4 regions of the Halomonas sp. SL1 genome follow, and region 3 is predicted to be linked to each of the others. Evidence: predicted binding sites of a transcription regulator. Region 3 holds the regulator's gene; each other region holds the start of a gene.
The links. Region 3 encodes sigma-54, which starts transcription at its own class of promoters, with help from an activator protein. Its sites were predicted from a motif close to TGGCACNNNNNTTGCTNT; they were not measured.

Region 1 (2,191 bases), on a different contig from region 3:
CACCACGGCCACCAGCACCGCCAGGCCGACCACCGCCGGCATGTAGACGCGGCTGAAGCGGTCGATGAAGCGCTCGGTGGGCGCCCGCGCCTCCTGGGCTTCCTCCACCAGCCGGATGATGCGTGCGATGGTGTTGTCCTCGGGCGGCCGGGCCACGCGCAGCCGCAGCACGCCGTCATGGTTGATCGAGCCGGCGAACACCTCGTCGCCCTCGCCCCGGTCCCGCGGCACCGACTCGCCGGTCACCGGCGACTCATCGATCGACGAGCGGCCCTCGAGGATGGTGGCGTCGGCGGGGATGCGGTCGCCGGGGCGCACCACCACCACCTGGCCGACCGCCAGATGTGCCGCATCCACCGTGCGCGTCTCGCCGGGGGCGACTTCCAGGCGTGCCTCGCGAGGCACCAGATCGGCCAGCGCGCGGATGCCCGAGCGGGCCCGGTCCGCGGCCACGCCCTCGAGGATCTCGCCGATAGCGAACAGCAGCACCACCATGGCCGCCTCCTCGGCGGCGCCGATGATCAGCGCACCGCCGGCGGCCAGGGTCATCAGCATCTCGATGGTGAACGGCATGCCGACCCGCGCCGCACTCACCGCACGGCGAGCGACCGGCGCCAGTCCGATCAGGCAGGCCGCCAGGAAGGCCCAGTGGGCCACCTCCGTTCCGACGGTGAAGCGCAGCAGCGTGGCCACGCCGAGCGCCACCCCGGTGGCCAGCACCAGCCGCCCCTTGGCGGTGGCATGCCAGCGCCGGGGCGAGGCGTCATCACCCCGACGGAAATGATCGGCATGATCGCGCCCGGCACAGCAGCCGGCGCCCGAAGGCGCCTCGGCATCGTCCTGCGCCGACTGGCGCCGAACGCCATAGCCCAACCGCTCGACCAGCGACGCCACGTCCTCGGGCGCCGTGCGGCCGGTATCCAGATCGAGGGCCAGCGAGCCCTGCATGACCGAGACCTTCACGTCAGCCACGCCATCCAGACGCTCCAGCGCGCCGCGGATCTTGCCGGCGCAGCTCGGACAGTCCATGCCTTCCACGCGCCACTGGTGTCGCTGGAGTGCACCCTTTTCAGCTTCCTGCGCGGCGTCTTGCGCCATCCTGACCTCCTCGGGGCTCGTCATCGAAACATGGCATCAGCCTAGAGCCTCTAGCCGCTATAGACTCAAGCGGTGATGACGCCGGGCACGACACCGCCAGCATGGACAGCTGGCACGCGGCCTGCATGCTTAAGGAAACCCCCAACGAGAGGCGATCGCCATGCCGGCACCCTCCCTTTCGACGCCACTTGGCGCCGAGGCCTTCCATGAGCGCGCCCATCGCCACCTGACGATGCTCTACGGCCCCCGCGCCGACGAGGTGCTGCGCCGGCTGTTCACCCTGCTGGCGCATCAGGCCCCCATGACGCCCCCGGATGGTGAGGCACCGCCCGCCCGTCCGCTGTGGAGTGAACGCGACCAGTGGCTGATCGCCTACGGCGACAGCCTGGTCGACGGCGAGCAGCCACCGCTCGACGTCCTCGACGACTTCGTCGCCGGCCGCCTCGGAGAGACCTTCAGCGGCGTGCACCTGCTGCCCTTCTTCCCCTGGAGCAGCGACGATGGCTTCTCGGTCATCCACTACCGCGAGGTCGATCCCAAACTCGGCGACTGGCCCCAGGTCCGCCGCCTTTCCCGTCGCTTCGATCTGGGGGTCGACCTGGTGCTCAACCACGTCTCACGGGAATCGCTGTGGTTCGCCGACTATCTCGGCGGCAACCAGCCCGGCCGCGACTACTTCATCGAGATGGATCCCGAGACCGACCTCTCGGCGGTGGTGCGGCCACGCAGCTCGCCGCTGCTGGTCAAGGTGCCGACCCGCCGCGGGCCCCGTCACCTGTGGGCGACCTTCTCCGAGGATCAGATCGACCTGAACTTCGCCAACCCCGACGTGCTGCTGGAGTTCGTCGGTATCCTGCTGTTCTACCTCTGCCAGGGCGCGCGAGTGATCCGCCTGGATGCCATCGCCTACCTGTGGAAGAAGGTCGGCACCTCCTGCATCCACCTGCCCGAGACCCACGAGGTCGTGCGGCTGCTGCGCGCCATCGCCGATCACGTGGCGCCGGGCACGCTGATCCTCACTGAGACCAACGTGCCGCACCGCGAGAACATCAGCTACTTCGGCCTGGATCGGCTGGAGCAGGACGGCACGCCG
Region 2 (2,191 bases), on a different contig from region 3:
ACCGCGGAGGGCTTCCAGTACACCCGGGCCACGGTCTTCGATCTTCGCGAGCGCAAGGACCTGGAGGCTCGCCTGGAGCAGCAGGCCATGACCGATCCCCTGACCGGCCTGGGCAATCGCCGCTATCTGATGGAGCAGGCCGCCCTGGAGATGGCAAGGGCGCGCCGCCGCGGAATGCCGCTGAGCCTGGTGGCCATCGACCTGGATCATTTCAAGCGCATCAACGACGTTCACGGTCACGACGTGGGCGATCGGGTGCTCCAGGCCTTCGCCGAGACAGTGCGCGAGCAGCTGCGAGAGGGCGACGTGCTGTGCCGCATGGGCGGCGAGGAGTTCGTGGCCCTGCTCTGCGATACCGATGCCGATCAGGCCATGGTAGTGGCCGAGCGGCTGAGGCAGGCGGTGGCGGCGACGCCGGTGGGGACCTCGACGAGGATCGACGACGCCTCGTCCGGGGCATCGTGGCTGTCCTATTCTGCCTCGCTGGGCGTGGCGCGGATCGATCCGGCCGAGGACTCGCTGATGCCGGCCATCAAGCGCGCCGACCAGGCGCTCTATGCGGCCAAGCAGGCGGGGCGCGATCGCGTGCATGCCCAGTTCGAGCCGGCCGGGGACTGATGCGGCACCAAAGTGGCGCGTAAGCGGCGCACCCCTTGCACCAGAAGGGCACTTTCGGCGGAGTTGGGCACTCAAGGGGATTCTTTAAGTTATTGAAAAATAATGTTTATCCCGGTTGATCCAGAATGTGGCGTAGCTCTTGCAGAGTGGGGGTAGGGCATGGTGCACCGTGGTGTGTCAGCGCCCTCCATAACAACGCCAATGCAACGTCTGGATCGACAAGGAGATCACCATGAGTTCCCATTCGCCCACCGTGCCCAAGCGCCTGTTCGTCGCCAGCCTGCTGAGCCTGGCCGTCTCGGCACCGGCCCTGGCGCAGGAAGATCCCATCAAGGTCGGCATCCTGCACTCGCTCTCCGGCACCATGGCCATCAGCGAGTCGACCCTCAAGGACACCATGCTGATGCTGATCGAGCAGCAGAACGAGCAGGGCGGCCTGCTCGGCCGCGAGCTCGAGCCGGTGGTGGTCGACCCGGCCTCCGACTGGCCGCTGTTCGCCGAGAAGGCGCGCCAGCTGCTGGCCCAGGACGAGGTCGACGTGATCTTCGGCAACTGGACATCGGTGTCGCGGAAGTCGGTGCTGCCGGTGGTCGAGGAGCTCGACGGCCTGCTGTTCTACCCGGTCCAGTACGAGGGTGAAGAGTCCTCCGAGAACGTCTTCTACACCGGGGCCGCGCCCAACCAGCAGGCGATCCCGGCGGTCGATTACCTGATGAACGACGTCGGCGTGGAGCGCTGGGTGCTGGCCGGCACCGACTATGTCTATCCGCGCACCACCAACAAGATTCTCGAGGCCTATCTCAAGGATCATGGCGTCGCCGACGACGACATCATGGTCAACTACACCCCCTTCGGGCATTCCGACTGGCAGAACATCGTCTCCGACATCAAGGGCTTCGGCAGCCAGGGCAAGAAGACCGCGGTGGTCTCGACCATCAACGGCGACGCCAACGTGCCGTTCTACCGTGAGCTCGGCAACCAGGGCATCGATGCCGCGGACATCCCGGTGGTGGCCTTCTCGGTGGGCGAGCAGGAGCTCTCCGGCATCGACACCGCGCCGCTGGTCGGCCACCTGGCGGCCTGGAACTACTTCATGAGCGTCGATACCGACACCAACTACGACTTCATCGACAGCTGGATCGACTACAACGGCGACGAGATGGCGGTCACCAACGACCCCATGGAGGCCCACTACATCGGCTTCAACATGTGGAGCGAGGCCGTGCGCAAGGCCGGCACCACCGAGGTCGACGCGGTCAAGGACGCCATCATCGGCGTGTCCGTGCCCAACCTGACCGGTGGCTATGCCACCATGATGCCCAATCACCACATCACCAAGCCGGTGCTGATCGGCGAGATCCAGGACAACGGCCAGTTCTCCATCGTCTGGGAGACGCCCTCCACCGTGGCCGGCGATGCCTGGTCCGACTACCTGCCGGGCTCGCGGGACCTGATCAGCGACTGGCGCGCGCCGATGCGCTGCGGCAACTACAACGTCGTCGAGGGACGCTGCGGCGGCGGTGCCGACACCGAGGTGGCTTCGGCCGAATAAGCAGCCGCTCCCCGGGCCGCG
Region 3 (2,191 bases):
GACGCTGGACATCTGCGACGGCGCCTACATCGTCGGCGACGGCCAGATCATCGCCGAAGGCGACGCCGAGGCCATCCTCGCCAACCAGCGGGTACGCGACGTCTACCTGGGCCAGGACTTCCGACTCTGAGCCTATTGGCTTCGCAAGTCACTGATATATTGTCGCCATGCACAGACAGGCATGGCAATTGCCATTGGCATGCTAATTGCTGAGCAAAGGCTTGCACGGCGGGCACACCCACACTAGGGTGGAAGGCCTCTTTGCCGCAGGACCGGAACGCTTGCCATGGCCATGAAGGCATCCCTCCAACTGCGTGTCGGCACCCAGCTGACCATGACGCCCCAGCTGCAGCAGGCCATCGGCCTGCTGCAGCTCTCGACCCTTGATCTGCGCCAGGAGATCCAGCAGGCCCTGGAAGCCAATCCCATGCTGGAGCTGGAGGACGACTTCGGCGAGCAGGCCGCCGGGGAGACGCCGGACGACGACTGGTCCGACGAGATTCCGGAAGAACTCAGCGTCGACAGCGACTGGTCGGACACCTTCCAGGACGCCGGCGGCAGCGGCGAGGCTCCCGACTTCGAGCGCCAGGCCGCCGGCCAGAGCCTGCAGAGCCACCTCGTCTGGCAGCTGGCCATGAGCGAGCTCGACGAACGCGAGACCCGCATCGCCGAGAGCCTGATCGATGCCGTGACGCCGGACGGCTATCTGGATCAACCGCTCGACGAGCTGCGCGACGGCCTGCGCGCCCAGGGCCTCGACGGGCTCGCCACCCGCGAGGTCGAAGCGGTGCTGCTGCGCCTGCAGCAGTTCGAGCCCACCGGCGTGTTCGCCCGCGATCTGCGCGAGTGCCTGCTGCTGCAGCTGGCCACCCTGCCCGACGACACCCCGCTGCTGCCCCAGGCGCGCCGCCTGGTACGCCAGTTCCTCGAGGCCCTGGCCGGCAACGACCGGCGGCTGCTCAAGCGGCGCCTGGGGCTCGACGACGAGACCCTCGACGAGGTCATCGGCCTGATCCGCGGCCTCGACCCGCGCCCGGGCAGCGAATTCGCCAGCGGCGACAGCGACTACGTGATTCCCGACCTGATCGCCCGCTACACGCCCCAGGGCTGGCGCGTCGAGCTCAACCCCGAGGCGATGCCGCGGCTGCGCATCCAGCCCGACTACGCGGCGCTGATCAAGCGCGCCGACAAGAGCGACGACAACCAGTTCCTCAAGGACCACCTGCAGGAGGCGCGCTGGCTGATCAAGAGCCTGGCCAGCCGCAACGACACCCTGCTGCGCGTCGGCCACGAGGTGATGACCCGCCAGATCGAGTTCCTCGAGCACGGCGAAGAGGCCATGAAGCCGCTGATCCTGGCCGACATCGCCCAGACGGTGGAGATGCACGAGTCGACCATTTCTCGGGTCACGACCCAGAAGTTCATCCACACCCCCCGCGGCGTCTTCGAGCTCAAGTACTTCTTCTCGAGCCAGGTCGGCGACGGCGAGGATGCCCACTCCAGCACCGCGATCCGCGCCCGCATCCGCAAGCTGATCGAGGGCGAACCGCCGCGCAAGCCGCTGTCCGACAGCAAGCTGGTCACCCTGCTCGCCGAGGAGGGCATCGAGGTGGCCCGACGCACCGTCGCCAAGTATCGCGAAGCGATGCACATCCCCTCCTCCAGCCAGCGCAAGCGCCTCGGCTGAGGCCCTCCCGACGGGGGGTTCCAGAGTATGAAAACGCGTCTGGCACGGGGGGTTTGCAAGGCACCAAAAAGGGTTACAATCGAGTCACCACCCAAGGAGCAAGGAGCGTGTCATGCAAGTCAACCTCACCGGCCATCACGTGGAATTGACCGAGCCCCTGCGTGACTACGTGCAGGAGAAACTCTCCCGCCTGGAACGCCATTACGACAACATCACCACCGTTCAGGTGACGCTCTCCGTCGAGAAGGAACGCCAACAGGCCGCCTGCACGCTGCACGCCGCCGGTGCCGATCTGCACGCCGAAGCGATGGACGCCGACATGTACGCCGCCATCGACGCCCTTGCCGACAAGCTGGACCGCCAGCTCGTCAAGCACAAGGAAAAGACTCAGGCCCGCGCCCAGGGCGCCGCAAGCGTCCGCTGAGTCATGTCACTCGAAGCCATCCTGCCCCCCGAGCGCACCCTCTTCGGTGTGCCCGGGGGGAGCAAGAAACGTGTGCTGGA
Region 4 (2,191 bases), on a different contig from region 3:
CGGCGGGTGTTGCCTTCCTTGGAAACGACGGTGACCTGCTGGTTCGGCTTGACGCTGCCGCGGGTGATGCGGCCCAGGCCGATGACGCCGACGTAGCTGTTGTAGTCCAGTGCGGAGACCTGCATCTGGAACGGCGCTTCCAGCTCGACCTTGGGCGGCTCGACGATGTCGACGATGGCCTCGAACATCGGGCGCATGTCATCGCTCAGCTCTTCCGGCTCGGTGCCGGCGATGCCGTTGAGCGCGGAGCAGTAGATGATCGGGAAATCGAGCTGCTCGTCGGAGGCGCCGAGGTTGTCGAACAGGTCGAAGATCTGGTCGATGACCCAGTCGGGGCGGGCGCCCGGGCGGTCGATCTTGTTGACCACGACGATCGGCTTGAGGCCCTGGTCGAAGGCCTTCTGGGTCACGAAGCGGGTCTGCGGCATCGGGCCGTCGACGGCGTCGACCATCAGCAGCACGGAGTCGACCATGGACATCACGCGCTCGACCTCGCCGCCGAAGTCGGCGTGTCCAGGGGTGTCCACGATGTTGATGTGGTAGTCGCGGCCCTTGCCATCATCCCAGCGGATCGCCGTGTTCTTGGCCAGGATGGTGATGCCGCGTTCCTTCTCCTGGTCGTTGGAGTCCATGATGCGCTCCTGGCCTTCGGCCTTGCGGTCCAGGGTGCCGGACTGCTGGAGGAGCTTGTCGACCAGGGTGGTCTTGCCGTGGTCGACGTGAGCGATGATGGCGATGTTGCGAAGATTCTCGATCACGACGGGATCCTGCTGGGAAATTGGGGTGGCATTATAGGGTCAGGACCTCGACGCTACCAGCCTTGTAGCCGCCGGAATCCGGATCGTCGAGGTGTTTTTCGCCATGGGGCGCGTCGCACGGCGTCCGAACGGCGGAAGCGTCGGTTTGGTGCGCGAGAAAAGAAGGTGTGCACACGTTTGGTGCAAAGAGGCCTTCCAGGCTCCATTATGGGGCGTTCGGCACGGCCTGGAAGGCGTCATGAGCGGGCATGGTACGGGGTGGTCGGCTTTGCACTCTCATGGAGCAATTTTTTTCTTCTTTCTCTTCAGCTGTTTATAGATCGGTGTCGGCGTGCGTCGTCATTTTGGCACGTTGTATGCTTTGTTTCGGACAATGCCATGGTCGTGCATGGCGGCGTGGGCATCGCGCCGACGCCATGCTACAACGTCGACTGGACACACCCGCGACCGACGACAGACAGATTCAGCGGAATACCAACACCAGCCACTGTACCCTGGAGGACCTCATGTCCGAGAAGACTCTCGCCCTGATCGAAGAGCATGACGTGAAGTGGATCGACCTGCGCTTCACCGACACCAAAGGCAAGGAACAGCACGTCACCATTCCGGCCCGTGACGTCGACGAAGAGTTCTTCGAGAACGGTCAGATGTTCGATGGCTCCTCCATCTCCGGCTGGAAGGGCATCAACGAGTCCGACATGATTCTGCGCCCGGAAGACGGCACCGGCTTCCTCGACCCCTTCACCGAAGACGCCACCCTGATCCTGCGCTGCGACATCATCGAGCCGGCCACCATGCAGGGCTACGAGCGTGACCCGCGCTCCATCGCCAAGCGCGCCGAGGCTTACCTGCAGTCCACCGGTCTGGGCGATACCGCCTTCTTCGGTCCGGAGCCCGAGTTCTTCATCTTCGACGAAGTGCACTGGAAGGCCGACATCGAAGGCGCCATGTACAAGATCACCTCCGAGGAAGGCGCCTGGGCCACCGACCGTCAGGTCGAAGGCGGCAACCTGGCGCACCGTCCGCGCGTCAAGGGCGGCTACTTCCCGGTTCCGCCGGTCGACAGCTTCCACGACATCCGTGGCGCCATGTGCAACACCCTCGAGGCCATCGGCCAGTCCGTCGAGGTGCACCACCACGAGGTCGCCAACGCCGGCCAGAACGAGATCGGCGTCAAGTTCAACACCCTGGTGAAGAAGGCCGACGAACTTCAGGAAATGAAGTACGTGGTGCACAACGTCGCCCACGCCTACGGCAAGACCGCCACCTTCATGCCCAAGCCGCTGGTCGGTGACAACGGTTCCGGCATGCACGTCCACCAGTCCTTCTGGAAGGACGGCCAGAACCAGTTCGCCGGCGACGAGTACGCGGGCCTGTCCGAAATGGCGCTGTACTACATCGGCGGCATCATCAAGCACGCGCGTGCCCTGAAC

Region 1: the regulator sigma-54 is predicted to act here: its motif matches at 1,209-1,226, upstream of C9J49_RS03285 (sugar phosphorylase).
Region 2: the regulator sigma-54 is predicted to act here: its motif matches at 643-660, upstream of urtA (urea ABC transporter substrate-binding protein).
Region 4: the regulator sigma-54 is predicted to act here: its motif matches at 1,104-1,121, upstream of glnA (glutamate--ammonia ligase).

The regions. Positions count from the first base shown of each region.
Region 1 is NZ_PYUQ02000008.1:132,905-135,095, forward strand. It holds gene C9J49_RS03280 (heavy metal translocating P-type ATPase) at 1-1,098, opposite strand, end outside; gene C9J49_RS03285 (sugar phosphorylase) at 1,259-2,191, shown strand, end outside.
Region 2 is NZ_PYUQ02000016.1:5,285-7,475, reverse strand. It holds gene C9J49_RS10215 (diguanylate cyclase) at 1-618, shown strand, start outside; gene urtA (urea ABC transporter substrate-binding protein) at 851-2,170, shown strand.
Region 3 is NZ_PYUQ02000007.1:15,571-17,761, forward strand. It holds gene lptB (LPS export ABC transporter ATP-binding protein) at 1-130, shown strand, start outside; gene C9J49_RS02435 (RNA polymerase factor sigma-54) at 287-1,687, shown strand; gene hpf (ribosome hibernation-promoting factor, HPF/YfiA family) at 1,800-2,111, shown strand; gene C9J49_RS02445 (PTS sugar transporter subunit IIA) at 2,115-2,191, shown strand, end outside.
Region 4 is NZ_PYUQ02000003.1:7,499-9,689, forward strand. It holds gene typA (translational GTPase TypA) at 1-758, opposite strand, end outside; gene glnA (glutamate--ammonia ligase) at 1,265-2,191, shown strand, end outside.